Regions from separate parts of the Tsukamurella paurometabola genome, predicted to be linked through region 1. Evidence: predicted binding sites of a transcription regulator. Region 1 holds the regulator's gene; each other region holds the start of a gene.
What was found. The regulator LexA, encoded in region 1, represses DNA repair genes until DNA is damaged. The targets are predictions, from matches to a motif close to CGAACANNTGTTCG.
Positions count from the first base shown of each region.

Region 2: the regulator LexA is predicted to act here: its motif matches at 4,744-4,757, upstream of ELY19_RS16495 (SAV_6107 family HEPN domain-containing protein).
Region 3: the regulator LexA is predicted to act here: its motif matches at 4,538-4,551, upstream of ELY19_RS12865 (error-prone DNA polymerase).

Region 1 is NZ_LR131273.1:4,269,397-4,275,600, reverse strand. It holds gene ELY19_RS21285 (acyl-CoA dehydrogenase family protein) at 1-79, shown strand, start outside; gene ELY19_RS21280 (acyl-CoA dehydrogenase family protein) at 80-1,228, shown strand; gene ELY19_RS21275 (LysR family transcriptional regulator) at 1,240-2,079, opposite strand; gene ELY19_RS21270 (DMT family transporter) at 2,159-3,088, shown strand; gene lexA (transcriptional repressor LexA) at 3,072-3,782, opposite strand; gene ELY19_RS21260 (LysM peptidoglycan-binding domain-containing protein) at 4,038-4,670, shown strand; gene nrdR (transcriptional regulator NrdR) at 4,885-5,358, shown strand; gene hrpA (ATP-dependent RNA helicase HrpA) at 5,370-6,204, opposite strand, start outside.
Region 2 is NZ_LR131273.1:3,293,614-3,299,817, reverse strand. It holds gene ELY19_RS16520 (peptidoglycan D,D-transpeptidase FtsI family protein) at 1-591, opposite strand, end outside; gene ftsL (cell division protein FtsL) at 588-1,454, opposite strand; gene rsmH (16S rRNA (cytosine(1402)-N(4))-methyltransferase RsmH) at 1,451-2,458, opposite strand; gene mraZ (division/cell wall cluster transcriptional repressor MraZ) at 2,612-3,043, opposite strand; gene ELY19_RS16500 (SCO2097 family morphological protein) at 3,645-4,058, opposite strand; gene ELY19_RS16495 (SAV_6107 family HEPN domain-containing protein) at 4,165-4,578, opposite strand; gene ELY19_RS16490 (GNAT family N-acetyltransferase) at 4,809-5,423, shown strand; gene ELY19_RS16485 (phytoene desaturase family protein) at 5,482-6,204, shown strand, end outside.
Region 3 is NZ_LR131273.1:2,563,911-2,570,114, forward strand. It holds gene ELY19_RS12840 (serpin family protein) at 81-1,352, opposite strand; gene ELY19_RS12845 (amidohydrolase family protein) at 1,376-2,284, opposite strand; gene ELY19_RS12850 (MarR family winged helix-turn-helix transcriptional regulator) at 2,373-2,834, shown strand; gene ELY19_RS12855 (FAD-dependent monooxygenase) at 2,845-3,864, opposite strand; gene ELY19_RS12860 (TetR/AcrR family transcriptional regulator) at 3,910-4,461, shown strand; gene ELY19_RS12865 (error-prone DNA polymerase) at 4,564-6,204, shown strand, end outside.

The sequences.
Region 1 (6,204 bases):
CGATCGTGCGGGCTCGATCTACGCGGGCTCCAACGAGATCCAACGGAACATCCTGGCGAAAGCGGCATTGGGGCTGTAGATGGACTTCACACTCACCGACGAACAGACGATGCTGCGCGATGCCGTGCGGTCCTATCTCGCCGGCCGGTACCCGCTGGTCGAGTCGCGGACCGCGGCGCGCTCGGCGGCGCGATGGCAGCCAGGGGTGTGGGAGGCCTTCGCCCCCGAGCTGGGCATCCTCGGCGCGACGCTGCCGGAATCCGTGGGCGGCACGGGCGGCGGCCCCGAGGAGATGATGGTGATCGCCGAGGAGCTCGGCCGCGCGCTCGTCGTCGAGCCGTACATCGGGACCGCGGTCGTGGGGGCGGCGCTGCTGCGCGGCGCCGGCGGCCCCGCCGCGGAGGCGGTGCTGTCGGCGATCGCGGAGGGCGGCGCGCGGATCGCGTTCGCGCTCACCGAGCCCGAGTCCGGACGCGAGCCCTGGGACGTCGGGGCGACGGCCGTGCGTGACGGTGACGAGTACGTACTCGCCGGCGCGAAGATCGTCGTCGCGGACCTGCCGCTGGCGACCCATCTGATCGTCGCCGCCCGGACCGCCGGGGGCCGCCTCGATCGCGACGGACTCTCGCTCTTCGTGCTGGAGTTCGACCCGCAGGCCCCGCCCGCGGGGATGAGCGCGCACTACTTCCGCACGATCGACGACCACCACACGGGCGACCTCGTACTGGCCGACGTGCGTGTGCCCGCGACCGCGCTGCTGGGCGCGGAGGGCGGGGCCTGGGAGGTCATCGAACGCGCCCTCGACGACGGTGCCGCGGCCGTCTGTTGCGAGGCCGTCGGGATCATGCGGTGCGTCGTGGCGGACACGGTGGAGTACGCGAAGCAGCGCCGCCAATTCGGTGTGCCGATCGGCTCCTTCCAGGCGCTGCAGCACCGCATGGTCGACATGTCGCTCGAACTCGAGCAGGCGGTCGCGGCGAGCTACCTCGCGGTCCTCAACCTCGACGCGGAACCTCGGGCGCGGCGCCGTGCGGTGTCCGCCGCCAAGGTCACGATCGCGCGGGCGGCCCGGTTCGTCGGGCAGAACGCGGTCCAGTTGCACGGCGGTATGGGGATGACGGAGGAACTGGCGATCGGTCACTACTTCAAGCGGCTCACCGCCATCGAGACGGAGTTCGGCTCGGCCACCGACCACCTGCGCCGGTACGCGGAGGTCACCTCGGCGTAGGCGTGTTCCGGTCAGACCTCGTGGGTGAGGCAGGCGGCCGCACGACGGACCGCGGCGCGGACCTGGCCGGGTACGCGCGCACCGACGGTCACCGCGAGCGCGATGGGCGGCATGGTGGGCATGGTGTCGACGGCGACGAGTCCGTCGGTCGCGTCGATCGCGGGCAGCAGCGTGACCCCGAGGCCGCTGCGCGCGGCGGAGTACAGGCCCGCGAGATTCGCGGCCTCGGCGGCGACGACGTAGTCGATCCCGGTGCGCGCGAGGGCGTCCGCGGCGGGTGCGCGCAAGACGCAGGGATCGTCGAACAGCAGCACGGGGACCGCCTCGGCGGGGCGTTCCCACTCCCGCGCGGCGTACCAGCGCAGGGCGATGGGGCCGACGGCGTCCGGATGGTCACGGGGCGCGAGGAAGACCGCCACGTCCGCCAGTCCGCGTTCGACCGCGCCCGCGATCTGTGCGCTGCGATCGAACCGGAACTGGGCGGTCCAGCCCCCGGGGAGCGAGCCGAAACCGCGACTGAGCTCCGGGATGAGGCGGTCGGCGCCGTGCTCGGTCGCGGCGACGGACAGCGTGCGGGTCGTGGGGGAGGCGAGCGCGTGCACCGCCGCGTCGTGCGCGTCGAGGATCGCCTCCGCGTGGCCGAGTAGGCGGTTGCCGTGGTCGGTGAACCGGATCCCCCGGCCCGCCTTCTCGACGATCGTGCCCCCGGAGGACTTCTCGAGCCTGCGCAGGTGCGCGCTGACGGTCGACTGCGTGAGGTGGAGCGCCTCGGCGGCTCGGTGGACGCCACCGCACCGAGCGATCGCGACCACGCTGCGCAGCGGCACGATGTCCAGGATCGGCTCGGGCATGAATGAACGATACTGTCGATCGATCGCGATCGTCAATCATTGTTGGACGCGGGGCGCCGGCCCGTTCGACCATCGAGGCATGAGGATTCCGCCCGCGCTCGCGTTGTCCGTCGTCGTGCTCTACGCCTTCGGCTACCCGCTCGGCGCTCTCGGCATCGCCGCCATGAGCCCGTTCCTGCTGCTGTTCCTGCGGTTCGCGATCTCGGGCGCCCTCATGCTCGCCCTCGTGCGGGCGACGGGCCGCCGCCTGCCCCGGGGCGTGGAGCTGGGCCACGCGACCGTGGTCGGGCTCCTGACGCAGGCGACGCAGTTCCTGGGGTGTTACCTGGGACTGCAGGCCGGGGTGCCGGCGGGGGTCGCAGCGCTCATCATCGGCGTGAACCCGGCGGTGACCACGGTGGTGGCGAGGCTCGCGCTCCGCGAGCGACTCACGCCGCGTCGTGCCCTCGCCGCGACGCTCGGACTAGCGGCGGTCGTCGCCGCGTGCTGGTCGACGGTGCCGGCGCTGGCCCACGCCGGGGCGGGGATCGGCTTCACTCTGCTCGGTCTGGTGGGCATCGCCGTGGGCGGGGTGTATCACCAGCGGTTCTGCCGGGGCGTGGACCCGCTGGCGGGGAACGCCGTGGGGATGGCGGTCGCGGCGATCCCGGCGGGCGTCCTGGTGGCGGTCTTCGGCGCGACGGTCGTCCGCCCGATCCAGGGCGTCGTCGTGCTGGTTCTCATGGTGCTGCTCAGTTCGATGACGGCGACCACGTTGTACCTCCGCGTGATCGGCATCGCGGGAGCCGGCGGAGCGGCGATGCTGTTCGCCGTGATCCCGTCGGTCTCCGCCCTGTTCGCCTTCCTCCTGCTCGGCGAGCCGGTGCAGCCGGGCGCCATCGCGGGCCTGGCGCTCGGCGGCGCCGCCTGCGCGATCGCATCCCTCGGCGGACGACGAACGCCGGCCCGCGACCTCTCGGTCGGTGAGCCGGCGCTGCGTGAGGGGAGCGGAGTCAGATCCGGCGCATGACCGTGACCACCTTGCCGAGGATGACCGCGTCATTGCCGTGGATCGGGTCGAAGGCCGGGTTGTGCGGCATCAGCCAGACATCGCGCCCGGTCCGGCGGAAGGTCTTCACGGTGGCCTCGCCGTCGAGCATCGCCGCCACGATGTCGCCGTTCTCGGCCACGGACTGCTGCCGCACCACGACCCAGTCGCCGTCGCAGATCGCAGCATCGGTCATCGACTCGCCCACCACCTTGAGCAGGAACAGCGAGCCCTCACCCACCAGCTCGCGGGGGAGCGGGAAGATCTCCTCGACCGCCTCCTCCGCCAGGATCGGGCCACCGGCGGCGATGCGCCCGAGCACGGGGACGAACGCGGGCTCCGGCATCCGCTCCTCGTCCTCCATCACCTTCTGAATCACCTGCGCCGTGCGCTCCTCGGCGCCCTGGACGTTGACGGCGCGAGGGCGGTTCGGGTCGCGGTGCAGGAACCCGAGTCGCTCCAGGGTGCGGAGCTGGTGTGCGACGGACGAGGTGGACGTGAGGCCCACCTCGTCGCCGATCTCCCGGATGCTCGGCGGGTACCCGCGATCACGCACGGACCGGCGGATCACCTCGAGTACCTGCTTCTGGCGACGGGTGAGGTGATCCTCGGAGACGTTGCCCTGTGCGTCGCGGAAGCGCTTGTCCCGGTGCTGGACCTGTCGTTCATCTGTCATGTGTCGCTCCTCACGCCCGTTCGGTTCTGGTTCCACTGTAGTCCAGGCCGAACGGCCTGACAAACATCTGTTCGAGAATTTCCGGCGCGTGTCTTCCGCTCGGCCGAGGGGTGTGGTAGAAATCGAACAGAAGTTCTCTCGAACACTTGCACGCATTCCGGTGTGACTGGTGGGGCTGGATTGAAAAACTTGTCAGTCCCCTCCGATAGACCTGTGGGTGAGCGAGAAGGAACCGCTACCGACCGAGGAGAGACCATGACCGCGATCATCGATCGAGACGTCATCACCGCAGCGCAGGAGACCGCCGGCACGGCTCAGGCGCTCGTGCGGCACGGCTCCGCCGCCGCCGATCGGCGGGGTGCCACGCGTGCCCGCGGCGTCTCGCCGCGGCTCGCGCGGAGTCGTTCGCACGAGCCGGTGGCGGTATCGATCATCCCGTCGAACGGTGCGGTGGACCGGTCTGTTCGAACGGAGTCCACAGGGGTGCGCGTGACCGGAGCGCGCGGGTCGGCCCGGCGCGCTGTCGAACGTCCGGGCGTGCGTTCCGCAGTGCGGCGCGCGCCCCGCGGTCACTCGCGCGCCGACGGCTGCGCACGCCGCACCCCCGGCCCGTCGCTCGCGGCCTGTGTCCTGTTCGCGGTGGGTGTCTTCGCCGGTCTCGTGGTGCTCTTCGGCGGCTCGTCGTCCGCCGAGCCCGCTCCGACCGCGGCGCAGCCCGCTCTGACCTCGATCGTGACGGTGCGCAGCGGGCAGAGCCTGGAGCAGATCGCCCGGGAGATCGCGCCCGGCCGTGCCGAGACCGCCGTCATGGCGGAGATCGCGGAGATCAACGGGCTGCGCGACGGTCGGGTGCACGCCGGCCAGACCCTCATCACGCCGCGGTACTGACCGCCGTCCACGAGCGAAGGAGACGCACATGACCACCCGTATGGCGATAGTGGATTCCCGGCAGGGCGGGCGTTCGGCCCACCTCGACAACGTGGTGCCGTTCCCGCGCCGAGTATTCTCGAAGGGGAGATCGCGGGGCGCGTCGGTGGCAGGGGCCACCGTGCTGCAGCTGCCCCGCCGGACGTCCGAGCGCAGCCGCGCGGGAGGTGGGCCGATGTACTGCCCGTTCTGCAAGAACGAGGACACCCGGGTGGTCGATTCGCGCGTCTTCGACGACGGGCAGGGCATCCGCCGGCGCCGCTCCTGCAACGAATGCGGACGTCGCTTCACGACCGTCGAGAGTGCGGTGATGGCCGTGGTCAAGCGCAACGGCGTCACCGAGCCGTTCAGCCGGGAGAAGGTCGTCAAGGGCGTGCGGCGCGCATGCCAGGGGCGCGACGTGGCCGAGGACGACCTGCACAAGCTCGCCCAACAGGTCGAGGAGGCCATCCGCGCCACGGGCGTGGCCGAAGTCCCCGCCAATGAGGTCGGGCTCGCCATCCTCGGGCCGCTCCGCGATCTCGACGAGGTGGCGTACCTGCGGTTCGCCTCGGTGTACCAGGGGTTCTCGTCGATCGAGGACTTCGAAGCCGCCATCCGTGATCTGCGTGCCCGCGCGGCTGCCGCGGACCCGACCGACGCCGCCTAGGCCCCGGCGACTCAGGCCAGAGCGGCGATCGCTGCCAGCACCTTCTTCTCCGACACCGAACCGGCGGTCCCGAGGGACTGTGCGAACAGGCTCACGCGGAGCTCTTCGATCTGCCAGTGCACCTGGTCGAGCGCGCTGTCCCGGCGGTGTTCGGGCAGCGAGTCCAACGTGGCCGTGAGCGCGGCGTAGACCCGATCGAGAGTCGCCATCCCGCGGTCGTCGCGGTCCATCGAGCCGGGCAGCGCCGCCCAGCGGGCGGCGGCTCCCGCCGTGTATCGCGGTAGGTGCTGCAGGTGAACGTCCGGTGTGGCCGCGACGAACCCGGGGAACAGCAGGCCGTCGAGTTGTTCCGCGATGTCCTCGGCGGCATCCCGCAGCGCGGGTGGCGCTGCGGCGATGGCTCCCCGGACCTCGGTGGCCGTGGCGATCGCCGTGGCGACGTCCGCGAAGTTCTTCTGGACCGCCTCGCCCAGGCCCGCGCGCACCGTCGCCGTCAGCGCAGTGAATTCGGCGGGCGTCCACGCGAGCCCTGCGCGTGACCGGAGGTCGGTGATGGCGCGGCGCCGGCAGTCGGCGACGAGGTCCATCGGTGTCGCGTACGGACTCTGCGAGAGGGCCAACCGCTCCCGCTGCCCGACCGACTGCAGCACGGATTTGTGCGCACCGGGAAGGACGTTGGCGAGGAGGACGTCGAGCCCGGCGCCCATCAGGGCGGTCTGCTCGGTCTCCGCGGCGACCACCTTGACGCCCGCGGCGTCTCCGGCGGGGTAGAGGGTCCCGAATCCGATGACCCGGCTACCGCGGACCTCGGTGTCGATCGTCCGCGGCACGTCCCCCAGAGTCTCC
Region 2 (6,204 bases), 980 kb from region 1:
GCCGCGAGCGAGGTAGACGAAGGTGTCGTTGCTGCGCATCTGCTCGAGCAGCTTCTGCTCGTTCACGGAGTCGCCGAGCACGGAGACGATCTTCTTGGCGATCTGCTGCAGGCGTTCGTCGACTCCGACGGGTGTGACGCCCTTCGCGGCGTCGCCGCCCTCCTTGACCAGTTCGACGTCCTTGTCGTACTTCTCCTGGATCTGCTTGCGCACCGCGACCGGCTGCAGGGTCAGCGACTTGGCCTCCATGGTGAAGGCGATCGGCTGGCCCGCGCGGTCGGTGATCGAGCCGCGGACGGCCGGCAGCACCTCCTTGACCTGGCGCTGACTCTCGGCCTTCGCGGACAGGCCCGGTGCCTGCACGAACTGGACGACGCCGAGCCACACGGCGATGACGGTGAAGATCGCGACGATCACCCAGCCGCCGATCCGGACGCGACCGGTGAAGGCCGTGGACACCTCGGGCGCGCGGCCGCCCTTGACCCGGGCGCGGGCGGACTGGTGGCCGCCCTTGGGCGCCGCGGCGCCGCGCGGGGCTCCGGAGCGCGCGGCGGGCCGCGTCTTCGTCGGCGGGCGCTGGGCGCGGGTCACCGCGGCGTCCCCTGGGCCGGAGCCTGCGGCGCCGGGCTCGGGGTGGGCGTCTGCGCGGGGGTCTGCGTCTGGCCCTGCGCCGGGGGCTGGGTGGCCGCCGACGGCGCGGGCGTCGGCGCGTTCACGACGGTCGGGCTGCCGGGGTTCATGGTGACCAATTGTTCCCCGCCCGCCGGTGCGGGCCCGGAATTCCCGGCGACCGGCGTGCCGGACCCGTCGGACGTGGCACCGCTCGGATCGCCGGAGCGCTGCGCGGGCGGGTTGAGCGCCGGCTTCGCGGCCCCCGTGGCGGGCGCGGGCTTGCCGACCACAACCACCTTGCCACCCTCCTTGCCGACCAGGACCGGGACGGTTCCGGCCGGGATCATGCCCAGGGCCGTGGCGCGCTCGGCGAGGCCCGGCGCGCTCTCGCCCGACTTCACGTCGCGCTCGAGCGCCGCCTTCTTCTCGGCGAGCGAATTGTTCACGGCCTCACGGCGGGTCAGCTCGTAGGAGTTCTCGGCACTCCCCGTCGACAGCCAGAGCGTCATGCCCAGCCCGGCGCAGACCAGGGCGATGAGGGCGAGCACGAACGGCACCCGCCGCACCATCCCGGTGGGCCGGGGCAGCCGCGCGAGGAGACCGGCGGAGGTCGCGCCGTCGCGGTGCCGCCGCAGGGCGCGCTCGGCGGGCGTCTCCCGCACGGTGCCACCGGCGGCGAGGACGGCGCGCTGCTGCTCGAGGCGCTTCTGGCGCCGGTCGAGTGCTCGCTGCGCGGAACTCGACCGGGGCCGCGAGGTGTCGCGGTCGTCGCGGCGCGCGGGGGCTCGCCGCGTCCGGGTGTCCGGAGTCGACGGTGCCTGGGTCGCGTTCGGTGCGGTCATCGCGCGCTCCTCGTGCTGCGGGTCCGGTCGGTGGGGGTGTCGAGGCGGCGGGCCGCGCGCATGCGCACGGGCGCCGCCCGCTGGTTCTCGGCGATCTCGTCGTCGGTGGCGCGTTCGGCGCCGCGGGTGAGCAGTTCGAACGTCGCGCCGGTGCCGGGCAGATCGACGGGCAGCCCGGCGGGAGTCGTCGACCGCGTGCGTTCGGCGAGCGCCGCCTTGACGATGCGGTCCTCCAGCGACTGGTAGCTGAGGAAGACGATCCGGCCGCCGGGGGCCAGGGCGTCGAGCGCCTGCGGGACGGCCGCCTCCAGGGAGGCGAGCTCGCCGTTGACCTCGATGCGGAGGGCCTGGAACGTGCGCTTGGCGGGGTGTCCGCCGGTGCGCCGCGCGGGCGCGGGGATCGTTGCGTACAGCAGTTCGACGAGCCGGCCGCTGGTGGTGAAGGGTTCCTTCTCGCGCTCCTTGAGCACCGCGGAGGCGATCTTGCCGGCGAACCGTTCGTCGCCGTAGCGCTGCAGGATCCGGGCGAGGTCGCCGTGGGAGTAGGTGTTGAGCACGTCGGCCGCGGTGAGCGGATCCTCCGCGTTCATCCGCATGTCCAGCGGGGCGTCCACCGAGTAGGCGAAGCCGCGCTCCACCCGGTCCAACTGCATGGACGAGACGCCGAGGTCGAACAGGATCGCGTCCACGCCGGGGCCGCCCGCGGCGAGCGAGAGACCGAGCTCGTCGAGGGCGTCCGCCATGCCGTCGTAGCGGGTGTGGACGGGGAGGAAGCGGTCGCCGAAGCGGGCCAGGCGCTCGCCGGCGATGGCGTGGGCGTCGCTGTCGCGATCGAGGCCGACGACGCGGGCCTGCGGGAAGGACTCGAGGATGAGCTCGGAGTGGCCGCCGGCGCCGAGGGTCGCGTCGACGTAGACGGCACCGTCGTGCTGCAGGGCCGGGGCGAGGAGCTCACGCACGCGGGTCGCGAGGACCGGCACGTGACCGAAGAACTCGTCGGACATGACTCCTCCAGGGCACACGGTGGCGTTCGATGGGTTCGTCGCGGTGGAGCGGGGTCCCCGCCCGACCCGTACCTGGCGTTGGGGAAGTACGTCAGGGCCGGTTCGGGCGCAGGCCTCGGTCCACCTCGACCGGGCCGCGCGGAAGCGCGGTTGTCAGAAGATCGCCTTGAGCGATTCGGACTGCGGCTGCGCGTAGTCGTCTTCGTGCTGTGCCTGGTAGGCGTCCCACGCCTCCGCGTCCCAGATCTCCAGGAACCTCCGCGATCCGACGACGACGCATTCCTTGGTCAGGCCTGCGTAGCGACGGTGATCGGCCGAGAGCGAGATCCGACCCTGGGAGTCGGGGCGCTGGTCGTCCGAGCTGGCGAAGAAGTTGCGGTAGAAGGCGCGTCCCGCGGGGTCGGTCCATTCGATGGCATCGGCTTTCTCGGCGATGCGCTCGAACTCCGCCTTCGGGTACACCGTGAGGCTTCGATCCTGTCCTTTCGTGATCGTGAGCCCACCTGCCAGTTCCTCGCGGTACTTCGCGGGGAGGGTGAGCCGTCCCTTGTCATCGAGCTTCGGCGTGTAGGTACCCGTGAACATCACGGCCACCTCCCGCCTACCCCGAGGGGTTCGTCACTGGATCGAGACTTCAGACTAGCGCGTCTCTCTCCAGTGCGCCCCACATTACCCCACCATCCACCACTTTCAACCACATCGCGCCGCGTTTCGCGGCAGATTCTCAGAATCGATGCAGGTCATCGATGTGGCGTGAAGTGGGGGACGCGCGTCACCCCGGCGTGGCGACTTCGTCACACCCTCGCGGTCACGCACGATCCGCGCGACGGTTGTGACTACTGAGACGTGATAGACGCCTGGATGGTCGATCGTGGGGAGAAGTGGGGAATCACGGTGGGGAGAAGTGGGGAGCGCGGGGTCGGCGTTGCGACGGAGCCGGCGGTGCAGGTGGAAGTGCGGCGCGAGCGGCCACGCAGACGCCGGTCCTCTCTTCCGTCCGCGCCACCCGTCGCCGAGGAGCCGGCAGCGACGGAGGCGACGACGGCACACCCACGGTGCAACCGGTCTGCGGCACCGCGGCGACACCGAGGGCTGCCGCACACCGCGGCGGGAGATCGCCGATTTCGCTCACGGCGCAACGAAAAAGCCGCCGACCATCAGGTCGGCGGCTTCATCAGATTGCGGCTCAGGGGAAGCGGCGGCGGAAGCGCTCCTCCATGCGGGAGGCGAAGGACTGTCCGGAGGCGCGGGCTCCGCCGCGCCCACGGCTCGAGCGGGAGCGCACCGAACCGTCCTCCTCGACGGTGCCGCGCGGCCCCTTGGCGGCGGGACCGGACCACAGCGCGTAGATCACGGACCCGAACATCAGCAGGAACCCGACAAGGCCGACGATCACGGTGTACTCGACCTTGGGGAGCAACATACCGGCGATGAGCAGCATCAATCCCACCGCGAAGCCGATCGCGGCGATGACGCGACGCTTACCCGACGCGCCGCCGAACCGTCCGCCCCGCACGTTCGACGCGAACTTCGGATCCTCGGCGTAGAGCGCGCTCTCGATCTGGTCGAGCATGCGCTGCTCGTGCTCGGAGAGTGGCACGTTCCCCTCCTTCAGCACTCATGGGGTCCAACTCCTCCCTTCATGATACGAGGCTTGCGACCCGACGACCACCATCCGCCGAAGAATGAGCGTTCGCTGTGAGAAATCATGCAGCGCGAGAGAGGTCCGCTTCGACGGAATTCAGGAAGGTCTGCACGCGGCCGTGCAGAACGGCGACCTCCTCGGCGCTCACCGAGCGGGCCGTGGTCTCGAGCGCCGCGACCACGCCGGAGACCGACGTGAAGTAGGCGACCCACTCCGCGTACGCCGGCGCCGCCTTGGCGAGCCGCAGCCAGGCGTTGCGCGTGGGGCGGCGAACGCCCGTCTCCCGCTCGGCCAGGAGGGCGGCCGCGCCGCGCAGCGCGGCGTGGTAGATCTCGCGGTACTGGTCGGCCGGTGCGGGCGAGCCGCCGGCGCGGGCGAGGAACTGATCCGCACGGTCGAGAATGCGCGCAGCACCCGACTCGCCCATGCGACGACGGGAACCGACGTGATCGATCCGTGCCTTCGATTCGACCATGACCTTCCTCCTGCTCCGTGGGCCTTCCGCCCTGTTACTGCGTGTTGTACCGGACGGGACTGACACGTAACGCTTCCCTCGTTCCGCGCCGGCCCCGCCCGGCGGACCCGGATCGACACCACGCCCCGGCGCCAGAACATGCGCGCCAATCCGACGGTCCGTGATCGAACAATTATTCGATCACTTCTAATATAGCGTGAGTGTGCGAGACGTCAAGGGAGAGGAAGTCCGTGAGCGCAGTGCCGACGCAGCAACCACGGATCCACGCCCTGTCCCCGCAGGACGCCACCCTGTGGCTGCCCGCCGCGCTGCAGATCTACGTGGCCGCGATGGACTACCCGGCCGGCACGGAATCGCACCGGCTGCCCATGTGGCGCGAACACCTGAACCGACCCGGGTACGCCGCTTTCGGCGCCGTCCAGGCGCTTCCCACCGACGACGGCCGCGTGGTCGATCACCTGGTGGGCATCGCCTACGGGTACAGCGGCGCCGGCGACCAGTGGTGGAACCGCCAGCTCCGCGTCGGGCTGGGCCGGCGCGGACTGACGCAGGACCGGATCGAGGCCGTCGCCGCCGACTACTTCGAGCTCACCGAGCTGCACGTCCACCCCACCGCGCAGGGGCACGGCGTGGGCTCGGCCCTGCTCACCGCCCTGCTCGCCGGACGGCCCGAGCCGCGCGTCCTGCTCTCCACCCCGGAGGTCGCCGCCGAACAGAACCGAGCGTGGCGGCTGTACCGCCGCACCGGCTTCTACGACGTGCTGCGCGACTTCCGCTTCTCGGGCGACCCGCGACCGTTCGCCGTCCTGGGCCACGACCTGCCCTTCCACCCGGCCGCACCGTGACCGGCCGCATCGTGACCGCCTGCGCCGTGATCGCCCGGACCACCGGCGGCCGCCCTCGATGAGCACCGACGTCGACGTCGCCGTCGTCGGTTCCGGCCACAACGCACTGGTCGGGGCCGCGTACCTCGCGGCGCAGGGGCGGTCGGTCGCGGTGTTCGAGGCGGACACCGTGCCGGGCGGGGCGGTCAGCACCGTCGAACGGTTCCCGGGCTACCGCGTGGACCGCGGCTCGTCGGCGCACCTGATGTTCCGGCACACCGGCATCGCGGAGGAGCTCGACCTCGCGGCGCACGGGCTGCGCTACCTGGACTGCGACCCGTGGGCCTTCGCGCCCGCACCGCCCGGGTCGTCGGCGCCGCCCCTCGTGTTCCGGAAGGACCTCGACGCCACCGCCGCGTCGATCGCGGCGGCGTGCGGGACGCGCGAGGCGGCGGCCTACCGCCGCTTCGTCGCGGACTGGACTCCGCGGGCGCGCGCCACCATGGCCGCGTTCGGCGCCTCCCCCAGCGCGCCCCGCCTCGGGCGCGCCTTCTGGCCCACGAAGGGCCGCGCGAGCCTGACCGCGATGTCGCGCACGTATCTCTCCTCCGGCGACCAGTTGCTCGACGAGTACTTCGACGACGAGCGCCTCAAGGCCGCGCTCGCCTGGTTCGGCGCGCAGTCCGGACCCGCGATGAGCGAGCCCGGCACGGCACCCATGATCGGTTTCGCCGCGCTCATGCACACCCTTCCGCCGGGCCGGGCGGTGGGCGGCAGCGGCGCGCTGACGGCCGCACTCCTC
Region 3 (6,204 bases), 1.7 Mb from region 1:
AACGTGAAGTCGAGACTTTGGTGAAAGGACAACTGCTGGAACGAACTCTGGTGTTGCAATGACGAACAGCCGAGGGTGCTCTAACCGCCCGGGCGGTTCACCGTCCCCATCATGAGCGGCAGACCCGTCGCCGTGTCGACCACCGAGTAGGCGAAGGCCCGGTCCACGACGAACGGCGCCGGACCGGGCGCGGGTTCCGGTGTCGGCGCCGCGGTGGCGGTGTCGGACGCGGTGCCCTTCTCGCCCACGGTGAGGACGGCGGCGGCACGGGCGTCGGACAGGAACGGTGCGCCCGGGGCCACCCCGTCGAGTCCCGGGCCGGCGAACAGCGCCGTCAGGCCCGCGTCGCGGAGTGGGTCGGCGAGCCCGGTCCAGGTGGCGGTGCGCCACTTCGGCAGGCTCACCTCGTGCGGCGTCGACGGTGCCCCCGCCAGCGCGATCCTGGCCGCGGTGAACCGGCTCTCGCTCGCCGCGTCCGGGAGCGGGGTGCCCGGCGTGGGCAGCACGATCTGCAGGGCCAGCGTGGTCCCGTAGTCCAGTTGGAGCGCGGTGAACCCCTCGCCCGCCGCCACGCGGGCCGGCACCGTGCCGCGCATGGTGGGCGGGTCGAGCACCGCACCGTCGGAGGCGGTGAACGGCGCGGGCCGGGTGCGGGCCGCGTCGAACGGGAAGCGCCACGCCGCCGCGAGGTAGGCGGTGGTCGCGGCGGCGAGGCGGGTGTCGGATCCGGTGCGCAGCGGCGCGGAGGTGAGGCTGCTGCCGGTGTTCACCGCCACCCACTCGCCCAGCGGTCGCCCCACGCCGAGGCCGAAGTCCACGGGGTAGACGCCGGTGTCGTAGCTCGCGGACAACGCGTCGAGGTACTCGGACCGCACCCGGCGGTCCTCGGGTTGCTTCGCGGTCAGGACCGCGACCTGCGACTGGAACAGCGGCGTCGCGGGCGGCGATCCGGCGGGGACGGTCCCGGGGTCGCCCGCCCACTGCGCGGCCTGCCCGGTGAGGGCCGCCATCGCCCGGGGCAGATCCTTCGCGGCGCCGAGCCCGGCACCGTCGAGCTGGGCGGCGGTCTCGCCCTGCGCCCCGGCCCGGAGCATGCCCAGCAGGCTCAGCACGGACCAGGGGGAGACGGCGGTGCTCCCGGCGCGGGGGTCGCCGGCCGCCAGCCGTGCACCGAGGCGGGTGGCGGTGGAGACCAGCGCCGTCGCGTCGTCGCGGGTCTCGTCGATGCCGACCTGTTCGAAGGCGGTCTTGGACCGCTCGAGCGAGAGGGCGTCCGGCGCCGACGGTGCGCCGCCGCACGCGGCGAGGGTTCCCGCGACGAACAGCGCCGCCACGGCGCGCCGGATCTGCATGAGGGCCATCGTACGGCCCGCGCTCAGGCGCCCGCGCGCTCCAGCAGGGCGCGACCGTTGTGCCACAGCACCTTGCGCATCCAATCGTCGCCGAGGCCCAGCCGTGCGAGCCCGAAGAGCTGGTGCGCGTAGTCGTAGGGGATGTTCGGGAAGTCGCTGCCCAGCACCACCTTGTCGGCGAGCGCGCCGAGCCGGTCGACGTAGCCGGGCGGCATCGGCGCGGTGCGCTCGGTGAAGTCCGTGGCCGCCATGGTGGTGTCGAGGTGGACGTGGGGGAAGCGCTCGGCGAGGTCGGCGAACCGGTCGTACTCGGGCATGCCCAGGTGCGCGATGACGAGCGTCAGGTCGGGGTGCTTGCGCAGCACCTCGGCGACGCGGTCCGGCCCGGTGTACGGGCCCTCGACGGGGCCCGATCCGGCGTGGATGACCACCGGGATCGCGGCCGCGGACAGCACGTCCCAGGCGGGGTCGAGCAGCGGATCGTCGGGAGCGAAGACGCCCACCTGGACGTGCATCTTGAACAGGCGGGCGCCGTCGGCGACGGCCTTGGCGACGTACTCGCCGACGCCGGGCTCGGGGTAGAGGGTCGCGCAGTGGATGCCGTCGGGCACGCGGCGGGCGAATTCGGCGCACCAGTCGTTGAGCCACACCGCCATTCCGGGCTTGTGCGGGTACGTGAGCGCGGGGATGGCGGTCACGCCCATGCCGCGGATCAGTTCGAGCCGGGTGTCCTCGTCGAACCGGTACCGGATGGGCCATTCGGTACCGTATTCGGAGCTCGCACGGTCGAAGAAGTCCCACACCTTGACCAGCATCGGCTCGGGCAGGAAGTGCACGTGGATGTCGGCGAGGCCGGGAATGCCGAGGGTCTCCAGGTACGCCGGGATCTCCTCGTCGGAGGTCGGTCCCGGCGTCGTGCTCGGACTGCTCATACCGGTCAATGTACCCACCTCGGTGAGGTGCCGTTCACCGAAATGCCGAGCCGGTAAACTGGGCGGACGTGATGCTCGGGGGTGTGTGATGGTGGACGCGGGAAGCACCCGGTGGTTGTCCGATGAGGAGATGGCGGCCTGGTTGCCCCTCATCCACGTCGCGATGCGGCTCCCCGCCAAGCTGGACACGCAGTTGCGTGCCGATGCCGGCATCACCCACTACGAGTTCATGGTGCTCTCGCAGTTGTCGCAGGCGCCGGACCGCACGCTCGGCCTGTCGGCGCTCGCGGAGGCCGCCAACTCGTCGCCCTCGCGGTTGTCGCACGTGCTGCGCAAGCTCGGTGAGCGCGGATGGCTGGTGCGGCACGCGGAGGGGCGTTCCGCCTACGCGGAGCTCACCGACGAGGGATTCGCGGCGCTCGACGGTGCCGCGCGCGGCCACGTCGAGGAGGTGCGGCGCCTGGTCTTCGATCACCTCACGGCCCGCGACGTCACGGCCCTGCGCGCCGCGCTGTCCAAGATCACCCCGGGCCTCGCCGACGAGGCGTGACGCGGTCCGGTCAGGCCGCCGCGGCGACGGTGCGCAGCAGCAGGTCCCGTGGTGTGCGCAGTCGCGAGGCGAGCGCGACGTGCCGCATCGCCCGGGAGAGCAGCATCGTCCGCTGCCCCGCGCGGCGCCGCGCCGATTCGTAGACGCGCAGCGCCGGAGCCGCGTTCCCGTCGAAATCCGCTGCCGTGCCGAGGGCGTCGGCCAGTGCGGCCGCATCGAGCAGGGTCTCGCACGCGCCGCGGCCCAGGTTGGGGGCCATCGCGTGGGCCGCGTCGCCGAGGAGGGCGACGTTGCCGCGCGCGATCCGCGGCAGTCGCGGCAGGTCGCGTGAGCGGTAGTGCAGCGCCGTCTCCGTCTCGATCCCCTCGATGGTCTCGACCACGCGCGGGTGCCAGCCGCGCGGGTCCTCGTCCGGGTCCGGTGTGCCCGCGGGCACCGCGCGGGGATCGAACTCCGAGTACCAGTTGATGTAGCCGCCGTCGCGCGGCGTCACTCCGAACAGTCTTCCCGGGCCCCAGTACTCGGTGAACGTGTCGGTGCTGCCGGGGCAGCGGCCGATGAGCACGTCGACGCCCAGTGGCCGCGGCTTCACCTCGTGCCCCACGACGTGCGCGCGGACGACGCTGCCGATGCCGTCGGCGCCCACGATCACGTCGTGCCCGAGTCCGTCGATGCCGGTGCGGCGGTCGCCGAACCGGACCGCGGGCGCGCACGCGGCGAGGGACTCGAGGAGCCGCGGCCGGGAGATGATGACGGTGGCGCCCTTCGCCCGCACCTCGGGGCCGAGTCGGTGCCCGCCGGCGCTGCGGATCTCCGCGATCCGCTGATCGATCCCGATCGCGCGCACCGCGTCCGCCGCGCCCACTCGTTCGAGCACCGCCATCGCCTCGGGCCACATCCCGAGCGCGGTTCCGGTGGCGGGTAACGACGGTGCCCGTTCGAAGACCTCCACCTCCCATCCCGCTCGCGTGAGGAGAGCGGCCGTGGCCAGTCCGCCGATGCCGCCGCCGATGATCGCTGCCGTGGTCATGCGCTCACGGTACTACAGATGTAGTGACGGGTAGTGTTCGGCATTGTGGGACGACGGGAAGAGGTGCTCGATGCGGCCATCGAGGTGCTCGGAACGCGGGGCCTCCGCGGCCTGACGCACCGCGCCGTCGACGACGTGGCCGCCGCCCCGCAGGGCACCGCATCGAATCACTTCCGATCACGGTCGGCGCTGGTCAAGGGAGTCGTCGAGCGGATGGTCGAGCAGGACCTCGCCTTCTGGGCGGGGTTCGACGGCGCCGCCTCCGCGGGGTCCGGCGACGAGATCCTGCCGCGGGCGGCCGCCTATGTGCGGTGGGCGGTCGGAGAGGGGCGGGTGCGCAGTATCGCGCGGCTCAACCTGTTCGCCGCCGCGGCCGTCGAGCCCGAGTTGCAGGAGCCGTTGCGCCGCGGCCGCGCGGCGGTCGAACGGATGGGGGCGGCGATCGGCGCGGCGATCGGCCTGGGGCCGGCCGAGTCCGCCCTGGTCATGGACGTCTCCGACGCCCTGATAACTCGTCAGCTGGCGCTGCCGGACCCGGAGTTCGATCCGCTCCCGGCGCTGTCGACGCTGCTCGCCGCCCTGCGCCGTCCCGGGTAGTCGGCGATCGAGCTGTGCGGGGAATCCGGCGGCGCGCTGCCGGGCGGCGCGTTGTGTTCGATCACTCTGTATTGATCGAACGTGTGAGCGTACGATGGTGGTGTGGGATGGAGTAACGGGCCCAGCTGGTCGGAGATGGAGCGGGTGCTCTCCGGGCGGGCGCCGGTGCGCCGGGCGGAGGAGCCGCCGGGCGACGGGGGCGATTCCCCCGCGTGGTCCCGCAAGCGTGAGCCCTACGTGCCGCCCGCCGGCGGTCCGGGGGTCTCCGGGGTGCCCTACGCGGAGCTGCACGCGCACACCGCCTTCAGCTTCCTCGACGGTGCCGCGCTGCCGGAGGAGATGGTCGAGCAGGCCCACGCGCTCGGCCTGAAGGCGCTCGCGGTCACCGATCACAACGGCTTCTACGGGGTCGTCCGGTTCGCCGAGGCCGCGCTGGAGCTGGGCGTGCCCACGGTCTTCGGTGCGGAACTGTCCCTCGAGCACGACGCCGACCGCACCGGCACCGAGGACCCGTCGGGCGAGCACCTGCTCGTCCTCGCCCGCGGCCAGGAGGGCTACCGCCGCCTCTCGCGCGCCATGGCCGAGGCGCACATGGAGGCGGGGGAGAAGGGGCTGCTGCGCTTCCATCCGGACCGCCTCGCCGAGTGGGCCGGCGGCCACTGGCACATCCTCACCGGCTGCCGCAAGGGTGCGGTCCGGCGCGCCCTCGCCGAGCGGGGTCCCGACGGTGCGGCCGCCGCCCTCGCGGAGCTCGTCGACCGGTTCGGCGAGGACCGGGTGAGCGTGGAGCTCACCGTGCACGGCGTGCCCGAGGACGACGAGCGCAATCACCTCCTGGCGGGGGTGGCCGCACGGATGGGGGTGGGCACCGTCGCCACCACCGGGGCGCACTTCGCCCGGCCCGGCCAGCGGCGCCTGGCGTCGACCCTCGCCGCGATCCGCGCCCGCCGCAGCCTGGACGAGCTGGACGGATGGCTCCCCGCCGCGGGCGGGGCGCACCTGCGCTCGGGCGACGAGATGGCGCTGCTGCTTCCCGAGCACCCCGGCGCCATCGCCGCAGCCGCCGAGCTCGGCGCCGAGTGCGCCTTCAGTCTCAAGCTGATCGCGCCGAACCTGCCGCCCTTCGACGTCCCGTCGGGCCACACGGAGGCCACCTGGCTGCGCGAGCTGACCCGGCGCGGCGCGCTGGAACGGTACGGCCCACCGGAGCGGAACCCGCAGGCGTACCGGCAGATCGAGCACGAGCTGAACGTGATCGAGACGCTCACCTTTCCGGGGTACTTCCTCATCGTGCACAGCATCGTGACCTTCTGCCGCGAGAACGACATCCTGTGCCAGGGCCGCGGCAGCGCCGCCAACTCGGCCGTGTGTTTCGCGCTCGGGATCACGGCGGTGGACCCGGTGCGCAATCAGCTGCTCTTCGAACGCTTCCTCGCCCCCGAGCGCGACGGCCCGCCCGACATCGACGTCGACATCGAGTCCGACCGTCGTGAGGAGGCGATCCAGTTCGTCTACCGGAAGTACGGCCGCGAGTACGCCGCGCAGGTCGCCAACGTCATCACCTATCGCGGGCGGTCCGCGGTGCGCGACACGGCACGCGCCCTCGGCTATTCGCAGGGCCAGCAGGACGCCTGGAGCAAACAGATCTCCAGCTGGGGCTGGCGGAACGATCCGGTGCCCGAGGGGATTCCGGAACGAGTGGTCGAGCTGGCCGCGCAGATCGCGGACCTGCCGCGGCACCTG